3 regions of the Corynebacterium sp. 1103A genome follow, and region 1 is predicted to be linked to each of the others. Evidence: predicted binding sites of a transcription regulator. Region 1 holds the regulator's gene; each other region holds the start of a gene.

Region 1 (4,085 bases):
TGTTTGGTTTGTGGGGAAGGGAGGGGAAGGGCCTTCTTTAAGCGTCGGCGGTCACGACCGTGATTTCGCGCTCTCGCAGCGCGTCGACGAAGCTTTGCGGTGCCGCCGAGTCCGTGATGACGACGTCGATATCGGACAGCTTGGCAAAGCTGACCAAATAGTCGTTGCCCAGCTTGGAGGAGTCGCACAGGACAACGACCTTGCGGGCGTTGGTGACGAACGCGGCCTTGATGGCCGCCTCCTGCGCGTCCGCTGTGGACAGGCCGTGGTCCAGGGTCAGGGCGTTGGTGCCGATGAAGGCGACGTCGGCGCGCAGCAGCGCCATGGTGCGCAGGGCTGTGTCACCGACTACCGCCTGGGTAATGCCGCGCACCGTACCGCCCAGCAGCTGGACGTCCTTGATGCCGTTATTAGCCAGGGACAGGGCAATGGGCAGGCTGTTGGACACGATGGACAGCTGGTTAGCCAGCGTGCTGGCGGCGATCAGGTCGCTTAAGGCATTCGTGGTGGTGCCGGCGTCCAAGAAGATGCTGCCCGGGGCCTCGGGGAGGAACTCGAGGGCGGCCTCGGCGATCGCGGACTTCGCCCCCGTGGCCGAGCGCGAGCGCGTGTCGAGGGTGAACTCGGCCGTCTGGAAGGTCTGCGAGGCCACTGCGCCGCCGTGGACGCGGTGCACCACGCCTTCCCGGTCCAAAACGGCCAAGTCGCGGCGAATGGTTTCTGCGGTGACGTCGAATTTGTGGGAGAGTTCCGTCACATTGACGCGTCCCTCGACGGCGGTGAGGGACGCAATCTGCCGACGGCGTTCTTCTGCATACATGGGGGTAGTTCTCCTCGGTCCGTGGGTACGCACGCTGATGGGCTAGCGCACACGGTGAAATGGGTCTACTCAAATTGTCCCAGAAAAACCGCGTGGGCAAACACAAACAGAAAAACCCAAGCGTCCGATTCTTGGGTTGCTTGGGTATTTCTTGAGGTAGATCGGACAAACCGGACCCGGGATCACACGCACGGCGTGAGAGTTTGCATGCCTGATTACCTCAGAAAGGGGGAATAACGCGGGATGTTCCAGGGAATTAAAGCTTGCGCATCACGGAGACGACCTTGCCCATGATTTCTGATTCGTCCCCGTTGATGGGGGAGTAAGCGTCATTGTGCGGCAGCAGCCAGACGCCGGTGGAGTCGCGGTGGAATTCCTTGACGGTTGCCTCCTCGCCGTCTAGGAGGGCCGCGACGAAGTCGCCTTCCTCGGCCGTGGACTGCGAGCGGACGATGACCCAATCCCCGTCGAGGATGCCGGCGTCCCGCATGGAGTCTCCTACGACCTGCAGCATGTAGAGGTCCCCGCCGCCGACGACCTCGTCCGGCATAGGGTAATAGGTGTCGATGTTTTCTTCGGCCGTGATGGGGGTCCCGGCGGCAATGCGCCCGACGACGGGGATATAGCTGACCTGGCCCGCGTCCGGCGGGGTCTGGGGGAGCTCGGCGGACTTGCTGGCCTTCTCGGTCTTCGCGTCTTCCCTCTCAGTGTTGAGGTGGCGAACGTCGACCGCGCGCGGCTTGTTGGGATCGCGCCGCAGGAAGCCCTTTTCCTCCAGCTGCTTGAGCTGATAGGCCACCGAGGATGTGGACTGGAGGCCGGCCGCGTCACCGATCTCACGGATGCTCGGCGGGTAGCCGCGCAGGAGCACGGCGTCGTGAATGACCTCGAGGATGCGCCGCTGGCGGACACTCAAGGAGTCCAGGGTGGGCTTCTGTGAGGATTTGCTGGGTCGGGCCATGGTCTTTAACTCTCCAAGTTGGTTGGCAGGTCGGATAGTCGGTCACAGGCGCTGCGGGCCCGCGTAAATTCCTACCTTCATTTCTAGCACGAAAAGTACAAATGTTCGAGATCTTTGACCGCGCGCTAGACAAATTCTGGGAAGCTTGCTATAAATCGAACACAGAACCTAATTCGAACATTCGAACGAAGGAAAGTCGGAGCCATGTCGGGGTCTAGATTTAGACTCGGTGGCACCAAAGAAAGGAAAGATTACTTTGACTCTCGCATTTGATGACCGCCGTATTGCTAACACCGAATATGCAGCTTACCGCTCCGGTGCTCTCGCGCCTTCCGTGGTCCCCGCGGCCGCGGTGTGGGAGCCTTCCGCCCGCTTTCCCGGAAGCCGTAACCCCAACGCCGGCTGGCCGGGAGGCGGCCCGGCCGGCACGAGTGAGCGTTATTCTCGAACCCTCACGCTAGATAATCGAACAGACCGTCGTTCGCAGCACGCGCTTAGCGCCGAGGATTTCGCAGGGCAGCTGCGCGGCGCTGCCTCTGAGCAGGCGTGCCAGAAGGGGAACTACGCGCTCGGTGCTGTGTTCGGATTTGCCGTCTTCCTAGGCACGTTGGCGGCGGGCATGGGCCTAGTCGACGGCACGGATACGGCCGGTTCCTTGGGCACGGCGTATAGCGCCGTGACCCAGCAAGCCACCCTGAACTAGTAAGCGGGCTCGCCCGCCCGGTTGAGGCGCGCTCCGGCGCAGTAGACTGGTAGCGCATCCGCTTTATCTGCTGTAGCGGATTGAGCGGGAAAGCTAGAAAGATATGGGGAGCGAGCCACATTGTATTGCCCATTTTGTCACCACGAGCAGTCACGCGTTATTGATTCCCGCGTCGTTGACGCGGGTGCGTCCATCCGCCGCCGGCGCGAGTGTTCTTCGTGCCGGGGCCGTTTCACCACGGTCGAAAAGGCCGTGCTGTCCGTGGTCAAGCGCAACGGGCTGTCCGAGCCTTTCAGCCGCGACAAGCTGATCCGCGGCGTGCGCCGAGCCTGCCAGGGCCGCGACGTCTCGGACGACGCGCTCAAGCGCCTGGCCCAGGAGGTGGAGGAGACCGTGCGCAGCCACGGCAGCTCCCAGATCAACGCCAACGATATTGGCCTTGCCATCCTCGATCCGCTACGCGACCTCGATGAGGTGGCGTACCTGCGCTTTGCCTCCGTGTATAAATCCTTCGACAGTGCGGACGATTTCGAGTCGGAGATCCGCCTGATCAAGCGCCGCGACCGCAGCAGTTTTTAGGCTCCCGCTGCGGCGCTAGGCCAGCTTATCGACCGCCTTTTGGATGCGCCGCAGGGACACCGCGTGCGCGGTGCCGAGGCGCTGGGCGAACAGGGAGACTCGGAGTTCCTCTATCATCCAGTAGATTTCGCGTACCGCCTTGGTCTTGGAGCGGCCGGCCGGCAGGGAACGCAGGCGATTGTTGAGGTAGGCCTTGGCCTCTTCGACCTCGTCCTGGCGGTCCGCGTCCTTGTCCGGATCCAGGTTCATCTCCTCCAGCCGGATGCGCACGGCCTGCAGGTAGCGTGGCAGGTGCCGCAGGTGCTCGATGCCGTTTTTCGTGATCGCCTGCGGGGGAAGCAGGAAATCCAGCTGGGCGCGAAGGTCGTCAATGGCCGGGCCGGTCCACTTGTTGAGCTCGTCGGTGACGCGGCCGTATTCGACCAGGCCCGGGGCGATGGCGACGACCATCTGCCGCACGCGCCCGGGAACCGCCGGGGCAACCTTTTTGCGCAGCTGGTCGAACTTCTCCGGGGAACGCACCGGCCCGCCGGCCTCCAGCATGAGGTCGCGGATGGCGGCCACGCGGGCGTCGGAGACCAAGCCCTCGGCGCCGCCGTGCGGGTAGTTGTCGATGGCCACGCGTTGCTGCAAGGGCAGGCCCTTGACCATGGGGCGCGGGTTGACGGTGATTTCCCGCATGAGCAAGGTCAGCGTCGTGGTCAGCATGGCGGCATCGGCCGCAGCCTTGGTGGGGTGGACCTTGACCTCGACTCCGTCTTTCGTGGCGACCAGCGCCGGGTAGGCGGTGACCTCGTGGCCGTCCACCGTGGTGTGAATCTCGTCGTCGATATCGCCCAGGTTATCGGCGTGCCATTCCTTCACCGCGGGTGAGGAGGAGGTGCGGCTGGCCTTGGCCACGGAGGAGCGGATGGAGCCGGCTTGGCGGTGCACCAGCGCGGAGAGATCGCGGTCGGAGTCGATGACCTTGCCCCGCTTATCGATGGCCGCGTAGTTCATGCAGAGGTGGTCGGGCAGCGACT
Region 2 (4,085 bases), on a different contig from region 1:
CCAGCTCCCAAAGGTTAACCTGCCGCCCGGTGGACCCGGCCACCAGGTCCTGCATGTGGTGCAGGGCCTCCAACATGCCCAGCCCCAGGAGATCGAATTTGACCAGGCCGGCGGCCGCACAGTCGTCCTTGTCCCACTGCAACACCGAGCGGCCCTCCATCCGCGCCCACTCCATGGGTACCACGTCCGCAATAGGCCTATCGCACAGCACCATCCCGCCGGAGTGGATACCCAGGTGCCGCGGCTGGCCCAGGAATTCCTCGGCGAGTGCGACCACGTCCGCCGGGGGCTCATCAGTGCCCTTCGACCAGGCGTCCGCACTGCCCTGCGGGTAGCCCAGAGCGCGGGCGGCGTCCCGGGTCGCGCCCTTGCGGCGGTAGGTGTTGACGTTGGCCACCTGCGCGGCCTGCTGGCGCCCGTAGGCGGAGTAGACATACTGGATGACCTCCTCGCGGCGGCCGGACTCAATATCGACGTCGATGTCCGGCGGGCCGTCCCGGTCCAGGGACAGGAAGCGCTCGAAGAGCAAACCCGCGGAGAGGGGCTCCGCGTTCGTGATGCCCAGCGCGAAGCAGACCGCGGAGTTGGCGGCAGAACCGCGACCCTGGCACAGGATGTTTTCCCGGCGGCAGAAATCCACCAGGTCCGTGACGATGAGGAAATAGCCGGGAAAGCCCAGCTGCTCCACCACGGCGAGTTCGTGCTCTATCTGTCTTTTCGCGCGCTCGCGGATATCGGCCGGCCGGCTGGCGTAGCGCTTGCGCGCCCGCGCGTAGACCAGCTCGCGCAGCCAGGTCATCTCCGTGTGCCCGTCCGGTACGTCAAAGTGCGGCAGGTTGGGCACCAAAACATCCCAGCTGAAGCTGCATTCGCGCCCCAGCTCGGCCGCGGCGGCCAGCAGATCCTCGCGCCCCGGCAGCAGGCGCGCCATGTCCTCGCCGGAGCGCAGCCAGCTCGCCCCCATCGGGTGCTGGTCCGGGTCCGCCTGCTGCAGGGACTGCCGGTGGGCCAAGGCGTTCTTCGCCGCCGCCAGGCGAGCCTGGCCGCGCCGCGCCGCCGCCGGGCGGGCGCTCGCTATAGCCCGCAGCCCCCAGTCTTTTCGGGCACTATCTAACCGACGGTGGCGGTCCGCGTCCGCCGGCACCATGGTGCTGGCGTATTCGAGCACCACGTTGCTGGCCCCGACGGCGCCCACCAGCTGGTCTAGCCGGTCCACCCAGTCCACGTCGGCGAGGTAGACCACCTCCTCGCCCAGGGCGCGGGCGACCTGTGCCAGCGGCGGGTAGGCGGTCTTATCCTTCTCCCCGGCCGCCATCTTGGCCTGGGCGATAAGCCGCGACAAGCGCCGGTAGCCCTCCGGGCCGCGCGCCAGCACCGTCAGGACGCCCTCGTCCAGGCTCAGCTCGGCGCCGAAGACCGTGGGCAGCCCGGCGCGGGCGGCGGCTTCGGCGAATTTCATCAGGCCGTAGAACCCGTCCCTGTCCACCAGCGCCAGGGATTCCAGCCCTAGTTCAACTGCGCGTTCGACCAGCTCCTCCGGCTCAGAAGCACCCTGCAGAAACGAGTAACTCGACACGGCGTGCAGTTCCGCAAACGGCACCGCGGACTTCTTTGTTTCGCGCGGTAATCCCTGCTCAGCGCCGTGCTTTACGGGCACAGGTGTGAGCGCCGGGCGGCCGGAAAGGATCCGCTCCAGCCGCGACCAGCTCAGTGCCCGTCCGCCGTTAAACTTCACGTCACACAGCCTAGCAAGATGCGAACCCGTGTTCTAATTACTCGCACCTTACAAACCGAGCAGTCTGTGAATATACATAAAATCTGCAAGTAAATAGACAAAGCGGTATACAGGCTGTTAGGTTATAAATCATCGAGGTTGCGCACCCCGCACCCCGCTTTATTACGCCTACCGGACGGCGCCCGGGCACTGCCCCGTAACACCGCCCGGCCTTATAAAAGTCACACAGAAAAGGACCATTCTCATGCAGATCCGTCGCGCTCTTGCCACAGCCGCCGCCACCGTCGTGGCAGCGACCGGCCTCGTCGCCTGCTCCTCCGACTCCGAGGGAGGGGAAATCACCAAGGACTCGAAGATCTCCGTCGGCACCACCGACGCCTCCAAGAAGGCCTGGGCGGCGTTTGAGACCGCCGCCAAGGACCAGGGCTTCGACCTGGACATCGTCAATTACTCGGATTACACCACCCCGAACCAGGCCCTGGAGCAGGGCGAGCTGGACACCAACAACTTCCAGCACCTGAAGTTCCTGGCCGAGTACAACAAGGGCAACGGCACCGACCTGGTGCCGATCGCCGCCACCGAGATCGTGCCGTTGGCCCTGTTCTGGAAGGACCACGACTCCCTGGACGGCATCGAGGGCGAGACCGTCGCCGTCCCGAACGACTCCACCAACCAGGGCCGCGCCATCAACCTGCTGGCCCAACAGGATCTGGTCACCCTGAAGCAGGACGGGCTTTTGACCCCGACCCCGGCCGACATTGATGAGAAGGCCTCCAAGGTCAAGGTCACCCCGGTCGGCGCCGAGCAGACCACGTCCGCCTACAGCGAGGGCACCCCGGCCGTCATCAACAACTCCTTCCTGGAGCGCGCCGGCATCGACCCGACCACCGCGGTGGTCCAGGACGACCCGAACTCCGAGGAGGCCGAACCCTACATCAACGTCTTCGCCGTGCGCTCGGAGGACGCCGACAACGAGACCCTTCAGGAGCTCGTCAAGATCTGGCACACCCCCGAGGTCCAGGAAGCCGTGCAGGAAGACTCCAAGGGCACGTCCGTTTCCGTGGAACGCAGCCCACAGGAGCTGCAGGATATCCTCAACCGCCTCGAGGAAGAGCTCTAAACTTCCTCCCCGGCACCTTCTACCCCGCCGACGCGCCCGGCTCAATGGCTACCGCGTTGCCGGGGTTGTGCCACGTTTAATGAACCCGCCACTGCACACGCAACTACCAAGGGGCTTTTAGTGACCGAATCACCCACTACCGGAACCCGCGTCGAGTTCCGCCACGTATCCAAGGTCTTTGAGCATAAAAAGACCACCACCCAGGCGCTCAACGATGTCAACCTGACCGTGGAGCCCGGCGAAATCATGGGCATCATCGGCTACTCCGGCGCCGGCAAGTCCACCCTGGTGCGCCTCATCAACGGGCTCGACACCCCGACCGACGGCGAGCTGTTGCTGGACGAGACCAACATCGCCGGCATGTCGGAGAAGAAGCTGCGCTCCCTGCGCCGCTCCATCGGCATGATTTTCCAGCAATTCAACCTGTTTAACTCCCGCACCGCCGCCGGCAACATCGAATACCCGCTGCAGCTAGCCGGCGTGGCCAAGGCCGAGCGCAAGCGGCGCGTGCAGGAGCTGCTGGAATTCGTCGGCCTGGGCGACAAGGGCTCGAGCTACCCGGAGCAGCTCTCCGGCGGGCAGAAGCAGCGCGTCGGCATCGCCCGCGCGCTGGCCACCAACCCGCGCCTCCTGCTGGCCGACGAGGCCACCTCCGCGCTGGACCCGCAGACCACCCACGAGGTCCTGGAGCTGCTGCGCCAGGTCAACCAGAAATTCGGCATCACCATCGTGGTCATTACCCACGAGATGGAGGTCGTGCGCTCCATCGCCGACAAGGTCGCCGTCATGGAGGAGGGCCGCGTAGTCGAGCAGGGCTCCATCTACGAGGTCTTCTCCAACCCGCAGACCCCGGTGGCACAGCGCTTCGTGTCCACCTCCCTGCGCAACACCCCGGACCACGTCGAGGCTGACGACCTGCTGGCCCACGAGGGCCGCTTGTTCACCATCAACCTGACGGAAAACTCCGGCTTCTTCGGCGCGGCCGCCCAGCTGCGCGAGCGCGGCGTGTCCATCTCCATCGTCCACGGCGGCGTGACCACCTTGCAGCAGCACTCCTTCGGCAAGATGACCGTCCGCCTCAACGGCTCTGACGAGGCCATCGAGGAGTTCTACCACACCATGTCCCAGACCACCGACATTCAGGAGATCAAGCGATGACGACAACTATCTTGGCCACAGCGGACTGGGACCGCCTGTCCGGCACCCTCATGGAGGCGGTCGTCGACACCC
Region 3 (4,085 bases), on a different contig from region 1:
GGTACTCAGCCCAGGCGGCTGCGTCCCAAATCTCGAGAAAATCCACCGACCCGACAACCACACACTCTTTGGAAAGGTTGGCGTATTCGCGGTGCCCTGCGGACAACGTGATACGGCCATGCCCATCCGGGCGTTGCTCATCGGCGCTCGCTGCCAAGTTACGGATGAACGCGCGGGCGGCGGGGTTCGTCCGGGACACGGCCGCTGCTTTTCGAGCTCGTTCCGCAAACTCCTCGCGCGGGTAAACCGCTAGTGAGTGGTCCTGCCCCTTAGTCACCATCAGTCCGCCAGCTAGTTCATCTCGAAACTTAGCCGGAAGCGTTAGGCGTCCTTTGTCATCAAGCTTCGGAGTGTAGGTTCCGAGAAACATCCCGGCGTCCACCTTCCTTGGCTCGATAACTCCGACTTTTCTCCACGGTCTCAAAGTTCCACTTCTCCACCGCTGCCGCCCACTTTACCCCACTTTCCCCCACTTTCAACACCCACTACGCCCCACCCACCACCCACTCGCGACATACCCGCAGGTCAAAGGTAATAAAAATAGTGGGGAGAAATCCCCAGTCGCGGCCTTTTCGAGACCCCAGACGCCACATAGGCACCCCTTGTACCACAAGGTTCTTTAGCCCCAAAGCGCACATTCCCCTACTACTGTGACCCGCAAGCTGGCCTAATGCCGCACGCGCCGCCCCTCCTGGAGGCCCACTTCCGCGCAGCACTCCCCGTTCTAGGCCCCGCGGGGGCCAGCGTGGGTGAAAGTGGGGAATTGTGTGGAGACCACGCGAAGACACGAAAAAGGCCCCTAGGATCTCTCCCAGGGGCCTTGAAAGCTAGGCCGCTTAACTCGGTGCTCTAGTTGCCCTCGAAGCGGCGACGGAAGTTCTCTTCCAGCTTGTTGCCCATCGAGCTACCGCCAGACCGCGACGCCCCCGCGCCGCCCCGGCCGGAGCCCGACTTCTTCTTGCCCGACTTCGCACCCGTGGCACCACCACCGCGGAGCATCCAAATGCCCGCGCCGAACATGACGAGGAAGCCCAGGATCGACAGGACCACGAACCACAGGCTGTTCTGCGCTAGGGCCACGCCGCCCACCAGCATGACCAGTCCGACAACTACCAGCGCCACGCCGCGCAGGGTCACGGCCCCGCTCGGGGAACCGGCCGAGGCCTGGGCTACAGAGGCACCGAACTTGGGATCCTCAGCCAACAGCTGCTGCTCGAGCTCCCGTAGCGCGCGCTGTTCCTGCTCCGAAAGAGACACTGTACCTCCAATAAACCTAAGGGACCGCTGCCTAAAATACGGCCCTGCACGACGGCCTTTCACTGTGTTCAACGTGAGCGCCAAACTTTTAGTTCCCGCCGTGCTACTTCCTCCCCCATTCTAACGTAGATACAAAGCCCAACTTAAGCCTCGAGCCAACCCCCTAGGGCTAACGACTAGGGCCAACACCTGGGTCTAGCACCTAGGACGAACTCTGAGCGCAAGCCCTAGGCGACAAAACCCCCTAGGCGGCGAAGTCGGATTCCACCGCGGCCGCATGGGTGGCGGCCATGAACCGCGCGGCTAGCCCCATCAGCTCAAAAACGGCATCTTCCTCGATCCCGTCCTCCAGGCCCAGGGAAACGCGCGAGCGCAGCTTCGAATACTGGCCGAATTCCTGCGCCCACTCCTTGTCCCCCGCGCTCACGAGCGCGAGCTGCTCCCAGGCGCTAGAGGGCTTCCGCTTGCGGCGCGCCACCATGGAGACCGCGATGCGCGCCCCCGCGGTGCGCAGCCCCGCCTGGTAGGCGACCTCGAGGGCCTCCTCGAAACGCCCATCCGCCGCATACTCCCGCGCCTGCTCAATCAGCATTCGCGCTTGACGCAGGAAATGCTGCTGCTTCCCCACGCCGCTCGTGCGCGAGGTCCGCGTGGTTGCCTGCCTAGTTGCCGAGATTACGTGTGCCATGTCCGTTCACCTTCCCTCCGAAGCTGCCGCTTGCGGGAGCGCCGTTGTTTTCTTTTGCCGTTTACTCTAGGAACACTTCCGACTCACACCCTCTTAATATAGCTCAGGTGTTCGAAGCCCACAACCCCTCAAGCAGGATTAAAACCTTCTTTTCGAACACGTGGGAGCTAGTTCGAACACCTTCAATTAGGCTAATTGCCCCGCCGCGGGGCCAAACATGTTTCGATTGATTCGTGAACATCTCCATCCGTCGCCTCAGCCCGCAAGAGTTTTCCCTGCTCGCGCCCCAGCTCGTCGAGATCTATATCGAGGCGATGGACTACAACGACTCCATCCGCGTCAGCCGTACCCACGCCTGGCGCCGAGAGATCTCCCACCCGGGCTTTAGCGCAGTGGTCGCCACCACCGACAGTGGCATCGTCGGCCTGGCCTACGGCTTTCTCGGCTCGCCGGATACCTGGTGGGACCGGCAGCTGCGCCGGGGCTTCTACGAAAAGGGCGGCCCTACCGAGCAGCAATGGGCGCTGCTGCGCAGCTATTTCGAGCTAGCCGAGGTGCACGTGTGCCCCGGCATGCAAAACCACGGCATCGGACGCCAGCTGATAACGGAGCTACTCTGGAACGTCCCCGCCGCCTACGTCGCGCTATCAACGCCGGAAGTACCCCAGGAAGGCAATTCCGCGTTCGGCCTTTACCGCTCGCTGGGCTTTCGGGACGCACTGCGCCACCACCGCTACCCCGGCGATTCCCGCCCGTTTGCCCTCTTGTACGCCCCACTGCCGCTGCCGGCGGTTGCGCAACACCGGACCACCGCCCGCGACCGGTAAGATACCTAGGCGTGACCGCAGACAATTTTCCCCAGCTTGAACAGATCCCCGACGCCGCTCGCGCTGCCCTCGCGGAATTCCTAGAGGAGCGACGGCCGGTCGTAGGCTCCATCGGCGCGCCGGTTACCCGCTCCATCGCCTACCTCGAGGACTTCGTTCTCGGCGGCGGCAAGCGCATCCGCCCGCTCTACGCCTGGGCGGGCTTCGTCGGCGCCGGCGGGCTGGACGGCGACGAGGATCCGCAGGCCGTCCTCCGCGCCGCCTCTTCCCTGGAATTCATCCAGGCCTGCGCGCTCATCCACGATGACATCATCGACGCCTCCAGCACCCGCCGCGGCAAGCCGACGGTGCACCGCGCGGTGGCAGGGCGGCATCGTCAAGCGCAGTGGCACGGCGACGCCGACTTCTTCGGCGAGTCCGTCGCCATCCTCGTCGGGGATATGGCCCTAGCCTGGGCCGAGGACATGCTGCAGGATTCCGGCCTCAGCGCCGCTGCCCTGGCCCGCACCCGCGAGCCGTGGCGCGCCATGCGCACTGAGGTCATCGGCGGCCAGCTGCTCGACATCACCCTAGAGGCCACCGGTTCCGAGTCGGTCGAGCTCGCCGGTGCCGTCAACCGCTACAAGACCGCCGCCTACACCATCGAACGCCCCCTCCACCTGGGCGCCGCCATTGCCGGCGCCTCGCCCACGCTTATCGACGCCTTCCGCGGTTACGGCCGCGAGATCGGCGTGGCTTTCCAGCTGCGCGACGATCAGCTAGGCGTTTTCGGCGATCCTTCCGTCACCGGCAAGCCGGCCGGAGACGACCTGCGCGAAGGCAAGCGCACCGTCCTGCTTGCCACCGCCCTGGAGCGCGCCGACCAGGCCGACCCCGCCGCGGCCGCCACGCTGCGCCGCCTAGTCGGCACCACCGACGACCCGGCCGATATCGCCACCATGTCGCAGATCATCCAGGACTCCGGCGCGGTCGAGGCCATCGAGGAGCGCATCGATGCCCTGACCGAATCCGGCCTGGGGCACCTCCACGCCGCTGGTGTGGACGAGAAGGTCTCTGCCGCCCTGCGCGACCTGGCCATCCGCGCGACCTCCCGGCAGAAGTAGCGCCGCGCCATGGCTACGCCCCCACTGACCATCCGCCTCCCGCGCCCGCTAACGCTCGGGCTCGCCGGTACCATCCTGCTGGCTATCGCGTCCTTTTCCGGTGGCGCCACCCGCAACCGCGGCGGCCTGTTGGAGGCGCTCAACCTGAGCTTTTTGGCCTACGGCCACGGCCGCAACCTCGGCATGGCGCTGTTTTGGGTGGGCATCTTC

The links. Region 1 encodes LexA, which represses DNA repair genes until DNA is damaged. Its sites were predicted from a motif close to CGAACANNTGTTCG; they were not measured.
Region 2: the regulator LexA is predicted to act here: its motif matches at 1,757-1,770, upstream of QQS52_RS02240 (error-prone DNA polymerase).
Region 3: the regulator LexA is predicted to act here: its motif matches at 2,046-2,059, upstream of QQS52_RS05565 (SAV_6107 family HEPN domain-containing protein).

Annotation. Positions count from the first base shown of each region.
Region 1 is NZ_JASTTF010000008.1:99,300-103,384, forward strand. It holds gene QQS52_RS07450 (DeoR/GlpR family DNA-binding transcription regulator) at 38-820, opposite strand; gene lexA (transcriptional repressor LexA) at 1,077-1,781, opposite strand; gene QQS52_RS07460 (hypothetical protein) at 2,038-2,484, shown strand; gene nrdR (transcriptional regulator NrdR) at 2,605-3,063, shown strand; gene hrpA (ATP-dependent RNA helicase HrpA) at 3,079-4,085, opposite strand, start outside.
Region 2 is NZ_JASTTF010000002.1:151,509-155,593, forward strand. It holds gene QQS52_RS02240 (error-prone DNA polymerase) at 1-1,735, opposite strand, end outside; gene QQS52_RS02245 (MetQ/NlpA family ABC transporter substrate-binding protein) at 1,980-2,855, shown strand; gene QQS52_RS02250 (methionine ABC transporter ATP-binding protein) at 2,976-4,013, shown strand; gene QQS52_RS02255 (methionine ABC transporter permease) at 4,010-4,085, shown strand, end outside.
Region 3 is NZ_JASTTF010000005.1:96,856-100,940, forward strand. It holds gene mraZ (division/cell wall cluster transcriptional repressor MraZ) at 1-370, opposite strand, end outside; gene QQS52_RS05560 (DUF3040 domain-containing protein) at 850-1,257, opposite strand; gene QQS52_RS05565 (SAV_6107 family HEPN domain-containing protein) at 1,502-1,945, opposite strand; gene QQS52_RS05570 (GNAT family N-acetyltransferase) at 2,179-2,772, shown strand; gene QQS52_RS05575 (polyprenyl synthetase family protein) at 2,784-3,875, shown strand; gene QQS52_RS05580 (alpha-(1->6)-mannopyranosyltransferase A) at 3,885-4,085, shown strand, end outside.